Regions from separate parts of the Psychrobacillus sp. NPDC058041 genome, predicted to be linked through region 1. Evidence: predicted binding sites of a transcription regulator. Region 1 holds the regulator's gene; the other holds the start of a gene.
What was found. The regulator LexA, encoded in region 1, represses DNA repair genes until DNA is damaged. The targets are predictions, from matches to a motif close to CGAACATATGTTCG.

Region 1 (7,864 bases):
ATAAAATTAATTCACTTCGATTTGTTCGAATGTTTGAACGTTTAGGATTTAACAGTGTTGTGTATGATCACCGAAGACACGGAGATTCTGGTGGAAAAACAACTAGTTTTGGTTTTTATGAAAAAATAGATTTGCAATCCATTTTAGAAGTTGTTCGTAAGCGAGCTGGAGAAAGTGCTATTATTGGAATTCACGGAGAATCGATGGGCGCAGCAACGACACTACTGTATGCAGGATCTATAAAGGACGATGCGGATTTTTATATTTCTGATTGCTCATTTTCAGATTTCGAAGACCAAGTGTTGAATATTATGCGACAAACTACTCCACTTCGTTCAAGTTTAGCTATTAGATTTGCTAATTTATTTTTAAAAATGCGTGATGGGTATACTTTAAATTTAGTATCTCCTATTGATGTAGTCGATCATATAGAAAAACCCGTACTTTTTATCCATAGTTTACAAGATGATTTCATTCTCCCTAAAATGACGGAAGAATTGTATGAGAAGAAAAAAGGCCCAAAATCATTAAAACTATTCGAATTAGGGGCTCATGCCAAATCCTTTAATGAAAATAGTGAGGAATACGAACAAGTAGTTGCAGACTTCTTACAACAAAATAATTTACTCAATAAATAAAAGCACTCAAGAATGAGTGCTTTTATTTATTTTGCATTTTATTCATTTGATTCATCATTTGTTTTACTTGTTTTTCAGAAGGCTTACGTCCCATTTGAGCCATCATCATACGAAGCATTTGTTCATTGATAGGTGGATTTTCTTTTAAATATTTCATCATATATTTACGTGCTGCAAAAAATCCAATTACTGCACCACCGATTAAAGCAACGATTACAATAATAATCCAGATCCAAGTCGCTAACATAATTTCTCCTCCTTTACGTTCTTGTCTACGTGTACAAGACACCACTGAAAATTATACTATAGATTCTTAAAGCATACTATATAATTTCAAATAAAAAAGCAATTCGAATACTTTTGTTTACAAGTATTCGAATTGCTTTTATATATTTCTTATTTTTGTAGTAAGTTTTTCATTTTAGAAACGACATTTTCAACTGAGAAACCGTATTCTTTCATTACAATTTCGCCAGGAGCACTAGCACCAAATTTGTCGATTGCGATAACATCTCCCTCAAATCCAACATAACGATGCCATCCTAGTGAAGATCCCATTTCGATAGCTAGACGTTTTGTTAAATGTGAAGGAAGTACTGATTTTTTATATGCATCATCTTGTTGCTCAAAAAGATCCCAAGATGGCATAGATACTACTGAAACTTGAATTCCTTCATTTGCAAGTGCTTTTTGAGCTTCAACTGCAAGACTTACTTCTGATCCAGTTGCTAGTAGAATTGCTTCTGCGTTTGCTTTTGGTGAAACGATATAAGCTCCTTTTGAAACGCCTTCGCTTGCTTGTTCTACTGATCCTTTTAGGGTCGGAAGGTTTTGTCTTGAAAGTACAAGTACAGTCGGATGATCTTTTGAAGAAACTGCAAGCTTCCAAGCTTCATTTGTTTCAATAGCATCTGCCGGACGGATTACAGACAATCCTGGCATTGCACGTAAAGAAGCTAAATGTTCTATTGGCTCATGAGTAGGTCCATCTTCACCAACAGCAATACTATCATGTGTAAATACATACGTTACAGGAAGTCCCATAAGAGCAGATAAACGAATCGCTGGTCTTACATAATCACTAAATACAAAGAAAGTACCACCGAACACATGTAAACCACCATGTAATGCCATACCGTTAAGGGCAGCTCCCATAGCAAATTCACGTACACCAAACCAAATGTTTTTGCCTTCATAGTTTTCTGCAGAAAAATCTCCTGCATTCTTCATCGTCGTTTTGTTAGAACCAGCTAAATCCGCACTTCCTCCAAAGAATGAAGGAAGGTTTTGAGCGATTGCGTTAATTGCATCACCTGATGCAGATCGAGTTGCATGAGAAGTACCTTCTTCGTAATCCTTCATAGCAGCATCAAAGTTTTCAGGAATCTCGCCGTTAATCGCTTGTTTTAATGTTCCAGCAAGCTCTGGGAACTCAGAGGAATAAGTATTAAATTTCTCATTCCAAGATTTTTCTTCATCAACACCTAATCGATTAGAAGCAGCTTTAAAAGCTTCATACACTTCTTCTGGAACATAGAAATCTTCCTCTGATGACCATTGATATGCTTCTTTCGTTAATAGTGATTCTTCTTTTCCAAGTGGCATACCATGTGCATCTGATTTACCAGCTCTGTTTGGTGAACCAAATCCTATTACAGTTTTAACTTCAATTAGGGTTGGTTTATCATTTTGAGCTTTTGCTTTTTCTATTGCAGATGAAATTTCCTCAATATCATTTCCATCTTGGACTAAAATATAATTCCATCCATAAGATTCAAAACGTTTCTCCGTTTTTTCTGAGAATGATTTATGCAGGTCACCATCTAAAGAAATATCGTTACTATCATAAAGTACGATTAATTTATCTAATTGCAAATGTCCGGCAAGAGAAATTGCTTCAGCTGCGACACCTTCCATTAAATCTCCGTCTCCACAAAGTGCAAATGTGTAATGATCAACAATATTATAGTTTGGACGATTATATGTAGCAGCTAAGTGTGCCTCTGCCATAGCCATTCCAACAGCCATTCCAATACCTTGTCCAAGAGGGCCAGTTGTAGCTTCTACTCCTGCAGTATGACCGAACTCTGGATGTCCTGGTGTTTTTGAATTCCATTGACGGAAGTTTTTAATTTCTTCCATTGGTAAATCGTACCCACCAAGATGAAGTAAACTATATAAAAGCATAGAACCATGTCCCGCTGATAAAACAAAACGGTCACGATTGAACCAGTTCGGATTATTTGGGTTATGGCGTAAATGTTTTGTCCATAGCGTATATGCCATTGGTGCAGCTCCCATTGGAAGACCTGGATGACCAGAGTTCGCTTTATCTATTGCATCAATTGATAAAGTACGGATTGTATTAATTGCAAGTAAATCTGTTTGTAATGACATTAGTGACATCCTCTCGAGCTAATTTTTTCTATACTTCTAGTTTAGACAACAATGTATGCATTATCAATGGTTTCGTAATGATTAGTTAATTCAGAAATTTCCCTTTTTTAGCTTGTTGTACTTTAAGTGGCGTCACATCATTACCTTCAATGTCAACAACTTTTACACTCTCAATTGTATCTCTCATCGTTGTGCGAAATGTCTCTAAATATTCTTTTCTTAATGCACTTTGTTCTTTTGCTTCCTCAATAGACAAGCCAGCCGATTTTGATTTTCTTGAAAGCTCACTTATTCGTTCAAGTTTTTCTTTACTTAACATATTATTCACCCTTTAAAATTTATTCTTATTTAAAGGTAAGGAAAAAACACACAGAGTGCAAGCCTTTAACCTCCGTGTGCTTCAATAAATTCAATATATCTTCTATGAACTGTTGCTTTACTTATTTCAAAACCTAATCCTTTTAACGTAAAGGTAATTTCTTCATATGTTAAACCAGCATTGCGCAATCTTACTATTTCTTGAACCGGAATATCAATCCGCTCTCTGCCTTCAGGGTTACCTAGAGTTTTTAGATTCCTCTCAGGACGAAATCCTTGGGAAACCGCACGCTTCATTCCCCGTTTAATTTTCGCATTGTGTAGTTTTCGTTGATATTCTTCAACAAGGGCAAGAATTTCTAATAACATGGAGTCCATCTCATTCAAATTTAATACACCTTTATCTTGTAAAGTAATAACAGAAGTATTTGTTTTTTGAAGAAGATGTAATACTGCCATTCGTCCATTTCCGCGTCCAATTCGAGTCTCATCTTGTACAAATACAGCATCTATTGTCTGTTCTTTGATAAATGATAATAAATCAAGCAATCCATCTCTTTCAATATCATAGCCACTATGTTTATCTATAAATACTCTTTTTACTTCATACCCTTGAAGAACAGCAAATTGAATTAATTCTTCTTCTTGTCTTGCTAATGAAGTTTCTTGCGTTTCTTTCTCTGTGCTGACACGACAATAAATTACTGCTTTCATTGGCTTATACCTGCTAGCTCTGTAGAATGATCAAGATTAACCTGATTTGACCTATTTGGGATAATAAGTATGTCTCCTGCTTTAATATGTGCTGAATGTAAGTTGTTTAATGCCATTACTTCATTAATCCAATCTGCTTTTGACTTATCTGAGCCAAACTTATCGGCTAATTCCCATAAAGAATCTCCATGTTCAATTATAATAGGATAGTCATGTTTTTCACCACTAGAATTTATAAATGCAATTGTCATTATAAAAGATAAACTTAATCCCAAAAATATAGTTAGAAAATAATTTTTTTTAAGTAGTTTCATTCAAAGTTCCCCCGTTTTAGAATATCTGTTCGCTTTATCTATTTTCATATTAAAACGAACACATGTTTTTGTCAATACCTTTTCAGAACCTATGTTTGCATATTGGATAAGAGACTGATATACTATAAATAAGAATGAGAACAACGCTTATTATTATTTAAAGAGGTGAAGGTATTGAAGAAAGCATCTAAAAGACAAGAAGATATTTTAGCTTTTATTAAAGAGGAAGTAAGAAAAAAAGGTTATCCACCTTCCGTGCGTGAAATTGGCGAAGCAGTTGGACTAGCCTCAAGCTCAACTGTACATGGTCATTTGGCTAGGTTGGAAAGCAAAGGTTTAATTAGAAGAGATCCTACTAAACCTCGTGCAATTGAAATACTTGACAGTGTTAATTCAATAATAGAAAAACAAGGAGTTGTTCACGTACCCTTAGTTGGTAAAGTAACAGCTGGCCTTCCTAATACAGCAATTGAAAATGTAGAGGAGTTCTTCCCACTTCCTGAAACGTTTGGAACATCTGATGATAACCTTTTCATGCTTGAAATTATGGGTGATAGCATGATTGAAGCGGGTATTTTAAACGGAGATTATGTAGTTGTAAAACAACAACAGTCAGCTAATAATGGTGAAATAGTTGTTGCTATGACAGAAGATGATGAAGCTACAGTAAAACGTTTCTTTAAAGAAAAGTCTTATTTCCGTTTGCAACCTGAAAATTCTACAATGGAGCCGATTATTGTCAACCAAGTATCTATATTAGGTAAAGTAGTAGGAGTTTATCGTCATATTCAATAGACACTCGGCAACTTGACATAATCTACTATAATACGTATTATGAAATAGAGCCGATATCATATCTAAACGAAAAGTGGACATTTTCGTTTAGATCATCGAAAAAACCCCTTTACCTTTATGGTTGAGGGGTTTTTATTTATGATTTCATTCAATATTTGATACAAAAAAACGTATTTCATTTAGAAAAAAGATTTATGTTAGATAGATAATACAATTCTTAATCCAGCATCTCGTATAAACCAATAAAAATTAGTATGCCACCTGAAATAGTTATAGAATATTTACCAATAAATGTTTTATTTAGTAACAAACCAAAATGACTTCCAATACCAACGGTCAAGATTGAAAAAAAACCTATAGAAATTACAGTCCAAATAGCTGATATCCCACTTGCTCCAATTGCAATTCCACTTATTAAACAGTTCACAGATAATATAAACCCTAAGCTAATTGCTTCTCTAACAGAAATAATATTATTTCCATCTTTATCAATTTGTTCTGTTTTTTTGGCTGTATCCTCGTTAGAAAGTATACTTGATAAAATAGTCCATAGACCGATTATACAAAGTAAGGAACTCCCCAAAAGGTTTGCATGTAATATTGGAATATAGTTAGTGATAATTTCTCCACTTACAACTGCAACATAAGCGACTACCATTGAAATAATCGCTATTGTTACATTTGAAAAGATAGGTATTTTAGTTTGTTTTATTCCGTAGGCCAAACCTATTCCTAAATTGTCTAAATTAGCTGCTATCCCTATAAGGATAATAGTTATCCAATGCATTTTATCCTCCCCAAGACCTTTGATCTCTATTTAAAAGGATATGCAGGATTTTTTTTTTTGTTAAAAAAATTTTTATTTTCGATGCTTTGATTGCATAAAAAACTCCTTCAACCATATGGATGAAGGAGTACTTTATTTCACTAAAAACACAATAAACGGTTTTTGCATCTATTGTTTTTAGAATTCTTTATACTTCAATTTCATTACCATTTAAGATTAAACGATAGGCTATTTCAGCCTTCAAGGATGCAGATACAGCACAATATTTCTCTTCTCCTAATTTAATTGCACGTACTACTTTCTTTGCGTCAATATCTCCTCTTACATCGAATAATAACGAAGCAGCAGTAAATGCAGTTGGCAATTCTTCTCGTCGAGAGCCATCTACTTTAATTTCTATGGACTCAATTTTATCTAAATGTGGCTTTAATATCATTGTAACGTCAATTCCAATACAACCCGCTAGTGAACTGAGTAGCATTTCAGTAGGTGTTGGGGCATTGCCTTCGCCTCCATAATTTGGCGTTGCATCCATATACATTGGATATCCTGATGGACCTTTTGCTTCAAATGCACGTCCTCCTTGCCATTTTGCTATTACTTCCATTTTTATCAACCTTTCTTTTCTTAGAATTCTTTTACTTTTGCTAAAAATTTTTGCGCACGTTCTGTTGCAGGTTGTGTAAAGAATGACTTTGGTTCTGCATCTTCGATGATTTGTCCATCCGCCATAAACAAAATACGATTAGCTACATTTTGGGCAAAATTCATCTCATGTGTTACGATGACCATCGTCATTCCCTCATCAGCTAATTCTTTCATCACTTTTAACACTTCTCCAACAAGTTCAGGATCTAACGCTGATGTTGGTTCATCAAATAACATAATTTGTGGTTCCATTGCTAGTGCACGAGCAATTGCTACACGTTGTTGTTGTCCACCTGATAGTTTAGAAGGATAAACATCTTCCTTTTCTTGCAGGTCAACTCGTTTTAATAATTGGCTAGCTATTATCTTTGCTTTTTCCTTCGACTGTTTCTTAACGACAATTAATGCTTCCATTACATTTTCAATAACTGTTTTATGCGGATATAGGTTAAACTGCTGAAAAACCATACCAGTATCTTGACGTATGGCATGAATTGTTTTTTGGCGTACCTTTTTCTTATCAGTTGCTCGTAGTTGATGATCATTAACAAATATAGTTCCACTTGTAATCGTTTCTAGTCCGTTTAAGCAACGTAAAAGAGTACTTTTTCCAGAACCACTTGGTCCAACGATAGCGACAACTTGATGGGCAGGAATCGTCAATGAAATATTTTTTAACACCTCATGCTTATCAAAGCTTTTGGATAAATCATTAGTTTTTATCACGATTTTACCCCCTTAATAAATCGATAATCGTTTCTCAATTTTATTCAATATAAATGTAAATACTGTACTCATTATCCAGTACATAACCGCAATAGATAAATAAAATGGCATGTAGACGTAATATTGCGCGACTAATAACTGGGCAGAACGTAATAACTCTGTTACAGCAATAACCGATACTAATGAAGTTTCTTTTAACATCCCTACAAATGTATTACCAAGTGGAGGTATAGCAATGCGAATTGCTTGTGGAATGACAATACGTCGAATAGCTTGAGCCTCCGTCATTCCCGTCGCAAGTGCTGCTTCAGTTTGTCCATTTGGCACCGCTTGAATAGCCCCACGGAATGCTTCTGAAACATAAGCACCGATATTAATACTCAGAGCAATATAAGCCGCAGTGAGTGCTCCTAATTCAATGCCATAATCAACAAGACCATAATATACAATGACGATTTGAACAAGTGGCGGCGTTCCCCGAATAATCGATACATACACTCTCGCTATTGTACGAAAGAAACGATTGC
Region 2 (7,864 bases), on a different contig from region 1:
GTTGATCGGTTAAATTTTTTCGTTCTTTTAAGTCTGCTCCCACACTAAATGATTTCGTTCCAGCTCCTGTGAAAATTACGACGCGGATATCTGGATTTATACGAATGGATTCTGTGATATCGCCTAGCTCTCGAAGCATTTCGTAATTAAATGCATTTAGTGCTTCAGGTCTATTAAGAGTTACATATGCCAAATTTCCGTGCTGTTCATAATAAATCGATTTCATTTCGTTTCCCCCTAAAAATACAATTAGTTCCCCATACAAAACATATCATTTTACTAGTAGTCTGTCATCTATAGGAAATGGATTCAAAATAGGTCGATTTTCCTTTTCCTGTTTGGTACAATTATGTTATTGAAATCACAAAGATTTGAGGAATTCACGTGGACATTTTTGTTGCGAGACAACCTATTTTTACTAAAAATGAGCGTATTTTTGGTTATGAATTATTATATAGAGATGGTCAAAGTGATTCTTTCCCCATTCTAGACGGTGATACAGCTACTTTAGATGTGTTGGTAAATTCGTTCCTTACGATTGGAATTAATGAATTAGCTGGAGAAAAACTTTGTTTTATTAATTTTACAGAAAATTTGTTAGAGGAAGAAGTATTTGCGAAATTTCCAGCGGATCGAATAATTGTAGAAATATTAGAGGATATTCCTATTACGGTTTCTTTACTTCAAAAAATACGGAAAATAAAATCCCTTGGTTTTTTAATTGCTCTTGATGATTTTGTCCTTCAAAAAAATGTTACTTTGTATGATGAGCTTTTCTCTATTGTTAACTTCATTAAGGTAGATTTTCTTTCAAGTACAACGAAAGAAAGAGAAGCTATAGAACGAATTGTTAAAGCGAATTATCCGAATGTTGTTTTGCTTGCGGAAAAAGTGGAAACACGGGCCGAATTTTACGAGGCAAAAGAGGCAGGATATACGCTTTTTCAAGGTTATTTCTTTGCTAAACCGGAAATTATTAAAGGGACTGAAATACCTACAAATATGGCGCAATATTTTCGAATCATTAACTTATTGCGAGATAAGTCTGCCTCAATCGAGGAGATTGCAGATGAAATCGAACGGGATGTTTCTCTATCGTTCAAAGTGTTAAAGATGATTAATTCGCCTGCTGTCCGTACGAAATCAAAGGTGCGTTCTATTAAGCAAGGCGTACTCATGCTTGGTTTAGAAGAATTAAATCATTGGTTATATGTTTTAATGCTTCGGGAAACAAGGATAAATCATTCAGGAGATGGGTTGGCTCTCATTGAAGCTTCATTATTTAGAGCAAAGTTTTGCGATTTACTAGCAAGACGCAAGCTTTTACCAAACGCTTCTGAATATTTCATAATAGGGATGTTTTCTTTAATTGATGCATTATTGCACCGTTCCATGAATCAATTATTAAAGGAGCTGCCTCTTTCAGATGAAGTGGCAGAAACACTGGTTGGCACAGCAACTGAAATGACACCTTATTTAGAACTTACCATCGCATGTGATGAAGTTCGATGGAACGATATAGTAGCTGGAGCGGACCTGCTTGGTATTGAGCACGCTATAATAAATGATTTTTACTTAGAAGCACGTCGTTGGGCTGCTGAAATTATAAAATAATGACTGATAATAAATAGTCTCGATGAGCTTTTAATTTGCTCATCGAGGCTTTTACTTTTAGTTCATTAAATTGGAAGAAAATATTTATTCTAGAATGTTGCGTTTTCCTACAAAAGATGTACAATTAGGGTAGAACAAGTGTTCTTAAAAAGGAGAATGCGACATGCCACTAATACCGGAAGAATCAATACCATATTTAGAAAACATGATCTATCTCCCAATGGTATTAACTATTTTAGAGAAAGATCGAACGATTTTTGAGCAAGCTCCCTTTAAGTTGAAGCGGCCGTATATATCCATGGTTGAAGAAGCGGCAAAGCATGTACAAAAAGAATTAAAAGAAACGCATATTTATATGAAGCGACATAGTATGAAAGTTCTTCGTGGGGAAGGGGATGATATGTTCACTGAATATGTTTTTTTTCATGGTGGGTATGAGGAACATCGTCGTTATCTAAACGTCCGCCTCCGTAACAGAGTGGAAGAACTACTTTCTATGTACTTCGCTCTAGTAGAAAAAATTCGTTAGTCTTGGAAATATTTCTGAGAAAATTGATTACGTGATGTTAAGAATTCAGTATGTGATAGACGACTCATTCTTTTTAAAAAATGCATTTTTAGAAGATTTGCAAACCCCACTTGTTTGCTTAACGTAATGGTGGAGGAGTTTACTGCAATCTTTTTACCATTTATTAATACTACCGTACAGCCATCCTCACTTGTTTCAAACCTGTCAATAGCTTTAAGTGAAAACCAAACATTTAAATCCGATTTTGGAGACAAAAGTGGTATTAAAATAAAAGGGCTTCCATAGTCATGAGCCACAACTATTGGTAGCTTAAGGTAATTGCCGAGAGTATCTTTTGAAAAATTTTTAGCTTGTTGAAAAGAAGAACCGTAATAGGCACATGATTGACGAACAATATCATAAGGCTTCTTACCTATTAGGATGGACTCTCCTGAAATATTAGTAACCTTTGTATAAATCTTGTTATTTATTCGAACTGGCTGTAATACCGCAGTTTCAAATGAAACTAGGAAGGATTTATCATCTACTTTTTTTGACATAATATTCACTCCTTAGTAGTTTATACATCAATTATAGTTAAATTTGGAAATAAAGCAAGAAAATATAACGAATTTTTAAAATTTTAGAAATAATCTCAAAATCACAATTTTCTCAAAATGATTGCAACTCTTGTTTTACTTTTATATAATGGATAAAAGGCATCGGGGTGATGGAGATGGACAAACAATATTCATATGCAGATTTTTTGAAAGCAATGGGTCAAACCGGTAAAGAAAGTTCTGCCGAAAAATTGTTGAATGAAATATATCTTGATATGTTTTTGAACATTATCCACCGGGAACAAAGTAGTTATCGATTATTAAAATTGATTGATGAAGCTCTTGATCAAAAAGATCAGGTGTCATTTATGAAGTATACGAAAGCATTACAACAATTACAAAGTACAAAGTAAAAGCCGCTTATGCAGAGCGGCTTTTCTTTTCTAATTCAAAAAACATACGTTCGTTTTCTTCGTTTTTAAAAACGAATTATGTTAAACTAAAAACATCTAAACCGTAGGAGGCATACTATGGATCAACTATTCGATTTACAAGCTCCGTATGAACCAGCAGGGGATCAAATAAAAGCAATCGAACAACTAGTAGAAGGTGTGCGAGAAGGAAAAAAACATCAAACGTTGCTTGGTGCTACTGGTACCGGGAAGACGTTTACAATATCAAATGTTATTCAACAAACAAATAAACCAACACTTGTGATGGCGCATAATAAGACACTTGCAGGACAGCTATATAGTGAATTTAAAGAGTTCTTTCCAAATAATGCAGTGGAATATTTCGTCAGTTATTATGATTATTATCAACCGGAAGCGTACGTACCACAAACGGACACATATATAGAAAAAGATTCGAGTATAAACGAAGAGATTGATAAGCTTCGTCACTCGGCGACATCTTCTTTGTTCGAAAGAAAAGATGTCATTATTATTGCGTCAGTTTCTTGTATCTATGGTCTCGGAAATCCAGAGGAATATAAAGAAATGGTCGTTTCACTTCGAACGGGCATGGAAATAGAAAGGAACCAGCTTCTGCGAAAGTTAGTTGATATTCAATATGAGCGAAATGATATTAACTTTACACGAGGGACATTTCGCGTAAGAGGCGATGTTGTGGAAATTTTTCCAGCCTCTCGCGATGAAAAATGTCTACGAGTAGAATTTTTTGGAGATGATATTGATCGAATACGTGAAGTAGACGCATTGACAGGGGAGATATTAGCGGAACGAGATCATGTAGCAATATTTCCGGCTTCCCACTTCGTTACACGTGAAGAAAAAATGCTCCTAGCTATTGAAAATATAGAAAAAGAACTAGAGGAACAACTTAAAATTTTACGAAGTGAAGACAAGTTACTAGAAGCACAACGATTGGAACAGCGGACAAACTATGATTTAGAAATGATGAGAGAAATGGGTTTTTGTTCAGGAATTGAAAACTACTCTCGTCATCTAACTTTGCGTGAAGCAGGGGCAACACCGTATACGTTGCTCGATTATTTTCCGAAAGACTTTTTAATAGTAGTAGATGAAAGTCATGTTTCGTTACCCCAAGTAAGAGGAATGTATAATGGTGACCAAGCAAGAAAGTCGGTACTAGTAAATCATGGTTTCAGATTACCATCTGCTCTTGATAACCGACCGCTTACTTTTAGCGAATATGAAGATCATGTTCATCAAGCTATCTTCGTATCCGCTACTCCAGGTCCATACGAATTAGAACATACTCCGGATATGGTCGAACAAATTATTCGTCCAACAGGGTTATTAGATCCAGTTATTACAGTGAAACCAATTGAAGGTCAAATAGATGACTTAATCAATGAAATACATGAGAGAACCCTAAAAAATGAGCGAGTGCTAATAACAACATTAACGAAGAAAATGTCAGAGGACTTAACCGATTATTTAAAAGAAATTGGAATTAAAGTTCAATATTTGCATTCTGAAGTAAAAACACTAGAACGAATTGAAATAATAAGAGAACTCCGTTTGGGAACGTATGATGTATTAATCGGTATTAACTTACTTCGAGAAGGCATTGATATTCCAGAAGTATCCCTTGTCGCAATCTTAGATGCCGATAAAGAAGGATTTTTACGCTCCGAACGTTCCTTAATTCAAACGATTGGAAGAGCTGCACGAAATTCGCATGGAGAAGTAATCATGTACGCAGATAAAATGACCGATTCTATGCGTAAAGCAATTGATGAAACAGAACGCCGACGTTCCATTCAATTAGAATACAATGAAAAGCATGGAATAACACCGAAAACTATCGAGAAGAAAATTAGAGAGGTTATTCGTGCATCGCAAGTTGCAGAAGAAGAGGCTACATATGCGCAGCAGTTAACGAGTGGTAAACCATTAACAAAAGAAGAGAAGGCAGCATTACTAGTAAATCTTGAAAAAGAAATGAAGGAATCGGCCAAAGCGCTTAACTTTGAACGTGCAGCAGAATTACGTGATGCAATCCTGGAATTGAAGTTGGAAGGATGATAGTGTGAAAAATCAAGAGATTATTATACAAGGTGCACGAGCACATAACTTAAAAAATGTAAGCTTAAAAATACCGAGGGATAAGCTTGTTGTGATGACAGGCTTGTCTGGATCTGGAAAATCTTCATTAGCATTTGATACGATATATGCGGAAGGACAACGACGTTATGTGGAGTCCCTATCAGCTTATGCACGACAATTTTTAGGGCAGATGGATAAACCAGATGTAGATGTTATTGAGGGACTTTCACCTGCAATTTCTATTGACCAAAAAACGACGAGTAAAAATCCACGTTCCACTGTAGCGACTGTAACGGAAATTTACGATTATTTACGTCTATTATTTGCCCGTGTAGGAAAACCGATATGTCCAACCCACGGTATTGAGATTAGCTCACAAACGATTGAACAAATGGTCGATCGTTTGAGCGAGTATCCTGAAAAAACGCGTATGCAAGTATTAGCTCCCATCGTCTCTGGTAGAAAAGGCACTCATGTGAAATTGTTAGAAGATATGAAGAAACAAGGATATGTACGTGTCCGAATAGACGGTGAGTTAATCGATTTAGATGATGATATTAATTTAGATAAAAATAAAAAACATAATATAGAAGTAGTTATTGACCGGATTGTGATGAAGGAGGGAGTAGCACCTCGTTTAAGTGATTCGTTGGAATCCGCACTGCGAATTGCTGATGGAAAAGTATTAATTGACGTGATGGAACATGAAGAAATTTTATTTAGCGAACATCATGCATGTCCGATTTGTGGTTTTTCTATAGGTGAGTTAGAACCGCGGATGTTTTCTTTCAATAGTCCTTTCGGTGCATGCACAGAATGTGATGGATTAGGAACAAAACTAGAAGTGGATCCCGAATTAGTAGTTCCCGATAAATCGCTAACACTTGAAGAAGGGGCTATTATTGCTTGGCAACCAACAAGCTCACAGTACTATCCCAAATTATTAGAAGCAGTATGTAAACACTACAAAATAAAAATGAATGTGCCCGTAGAGAAATTGCCGATAGATCAGTGGAATAAAATTATGTATGGTTCTGGAGAAGATAAAATTCATTTTCGCTATGAAAATGAATTTGGACAAGTACGAGACAACAAGATTCAATTTGAAGGAGTCCTATCCAATATTGAACGAAGATATAAAGATACATCCTCGGATTATATTCGGGAACAAATGGAAAAATATATGGCTCAACATAATTGCCCAACTTGTAAAGGATATCGATTAAAAGAAGAAACACTTGCCGTAAAAGTGGATTCCTTACATATTGCTCAAGTAACGGAGTTTTCAATTGAAGAAGCAAACCATTTCTTCAATCAGTTGACATTATCAGAAAAGGATATGCAAATTGCAAGATTAGTTTTAAGAGAAATTCACGAACGTCTAGGCTTTTTAGAAAATGTCGGACTTGATTACTTAACATTGAATCGTGCAGCAGGTACATTATCAGGCGGAGAAGCACAGCGAATACGTCTTGCTACTCAAATAGGATCAAGGCTTTCAGGGGTTTTATATATATTGGATGAGCCTTCGATTGGTTTACACCAACGTGATAATGATCGATTGATCGAGACATTAAAGAATATGCGAGATATCGGTAACACTCTAATTGTAGTAGAACACGATGAGGATACTATGATGGCGGCCGATTATTTAATCGATGTTGGACCTGGTGCTGGTATTCGTGGAGGAGAAATTGTAGCTGCAGGTACGCCTGAACAAGTAATGAAAAATAAAAAATCACTGACTGGACAGTATCTAAGTGGAAAAAAATTCATTCCTTTACCAACAGAGAGAAGAAAACCAGATGGACGCTTTATCAAAATTAAAGGGGCATCTGAAAATAACTTGAAAAATGTCAGTGTAGATATTCCTTTAGGAGTATTTACAGCAGTAACTGGTGTTTCTGGATCTGGGAAAAGTACACTTGTAAATGAAATTCTATATAAATCGCTTGCACAAAAGCTGAACCGGTCTAAAGTGAAACCGGGAGCAAACAAAAGCATAGAGGGAATAGAAGAATTGGAGAAAGTAATTGATATTGACCAATCTCCTATAGGTCGTACACCAAGATCTAATCCCGCAACTTATACAGGGGTATTTGATGATATCCGTGACTTATATTCAGCGACAAATGAGGCAAAAGTAAGAGGCTATAAAAAAGGAAGATTTAGTTTTAATGTAAAAGGTGGACGCTGTGAAGCATGTCGCGGAGATGGAATTATTAAAATTGAAATGCACTTTTTACCAGATGTGTATGTACCTTGTGAAGTTTGTCACGGAAAACGGTATAATCGTGAAACATTGGAAGTACAATACAAAGGGAAAAATATTGCAGAAGTTTTAAAAATGACAGTAGAAGATGGATTAGCATTTTTTGAAAACCATCCGAAAATTAGCCGTAAATTACAAACTATTGTCGATGTAGGTCTTGGATATATGGAGTTAGGTCAACCAGCTACGACATTATCAGGTGGAGAAGCTCAACGTGTAAAACTTGCATCGGAGTTGCATAAAAGATCAAACGGAAAATCATTTTATATTCTCGATGAACCAACAACTGGTTTACATGTAGATGATATTGCACGTTTGCTTATAGTGCTACAGCGTCTCGTTGAAAATGGCGACTCCGTTCTAGTCATTGAACATA

Region 2: a site for LexA is predicted at 3,135-3,148, ahead of uvrB (excinuclease ABC subunit UvrB). Genes of this name have one in related genera too.

The regions. Positions count from the first base shown of each region.
Region 1 is NZ_JBHVRO010000002.1:2,334-10,197, reverse strand. Features, by position in the region: gene ACFVR1_RS02575 (alpha/beta hydrolase) at 1-638, shown strand, start outside; gene ACFVR1_RS02570 (YneF family protein) at 661-885, opposite strand; gene tkt (transketolase) at 1,035-3,035, opposite strand; gene ACFVR1_RS02560 (DUF896 domain-containing protein) at 3,121-3,354, opposite strand; gene ACFVR1_RS02555 (YneB family resolvase-like protein) at 3,420-4,067, opposite strand; gene yneA (cell division suppressor protein YneA) at 4,064-4,381, opposite strand; gene lexA (transcriptional repressor LexA) at 4,556-5,176, shown strand; gene ACFVR1_RS02540 (manganese efflux pump MntP) at 5,394-5,963, opposite strand; gene ACFVR1_RS02535 (OsmC family protein) at 6,151-6,570, opposite strand; gene ACFVR1_RS02530 (amino acid ABC transporter ATP-binding protein) at 6,591-7,337, opposite strand; gene ACFVR1_RS02525 (amino acid ABC transporter permease) at 7,350-7,864, opposite strand, start outside.
Region 2 is NZ_JBHVRO010000011.1:87,555-95,418, forward strand. Features, by position in the region: gene ACFVR1_RS16250 (enoyl-CoA hydratase-related protein) at 1-226, opposite strand, end outside; gene ACFVR1_RS16255 (EAL and HDOD domain-containing protein) at 385-1,614, shown strand; gene ACFVR1_RS16260 (YhjD family protein) at 1,778-2,143, shown strand; gene ACFVR1_RS16265 (competence protein ComK) at 2,140-2,682, opposite strand; gene ACFVR1_RS16270 (IDEAL domain-containing protein) at 2,859-3,095, shown strand; gene uvrB (excinuclease ABC subunit UvrB) at 3,213-5,195, shown strand; gene uvrA (excinuclease ABC subunit UvrA) at 5,200-7,864, shown strand, end outside.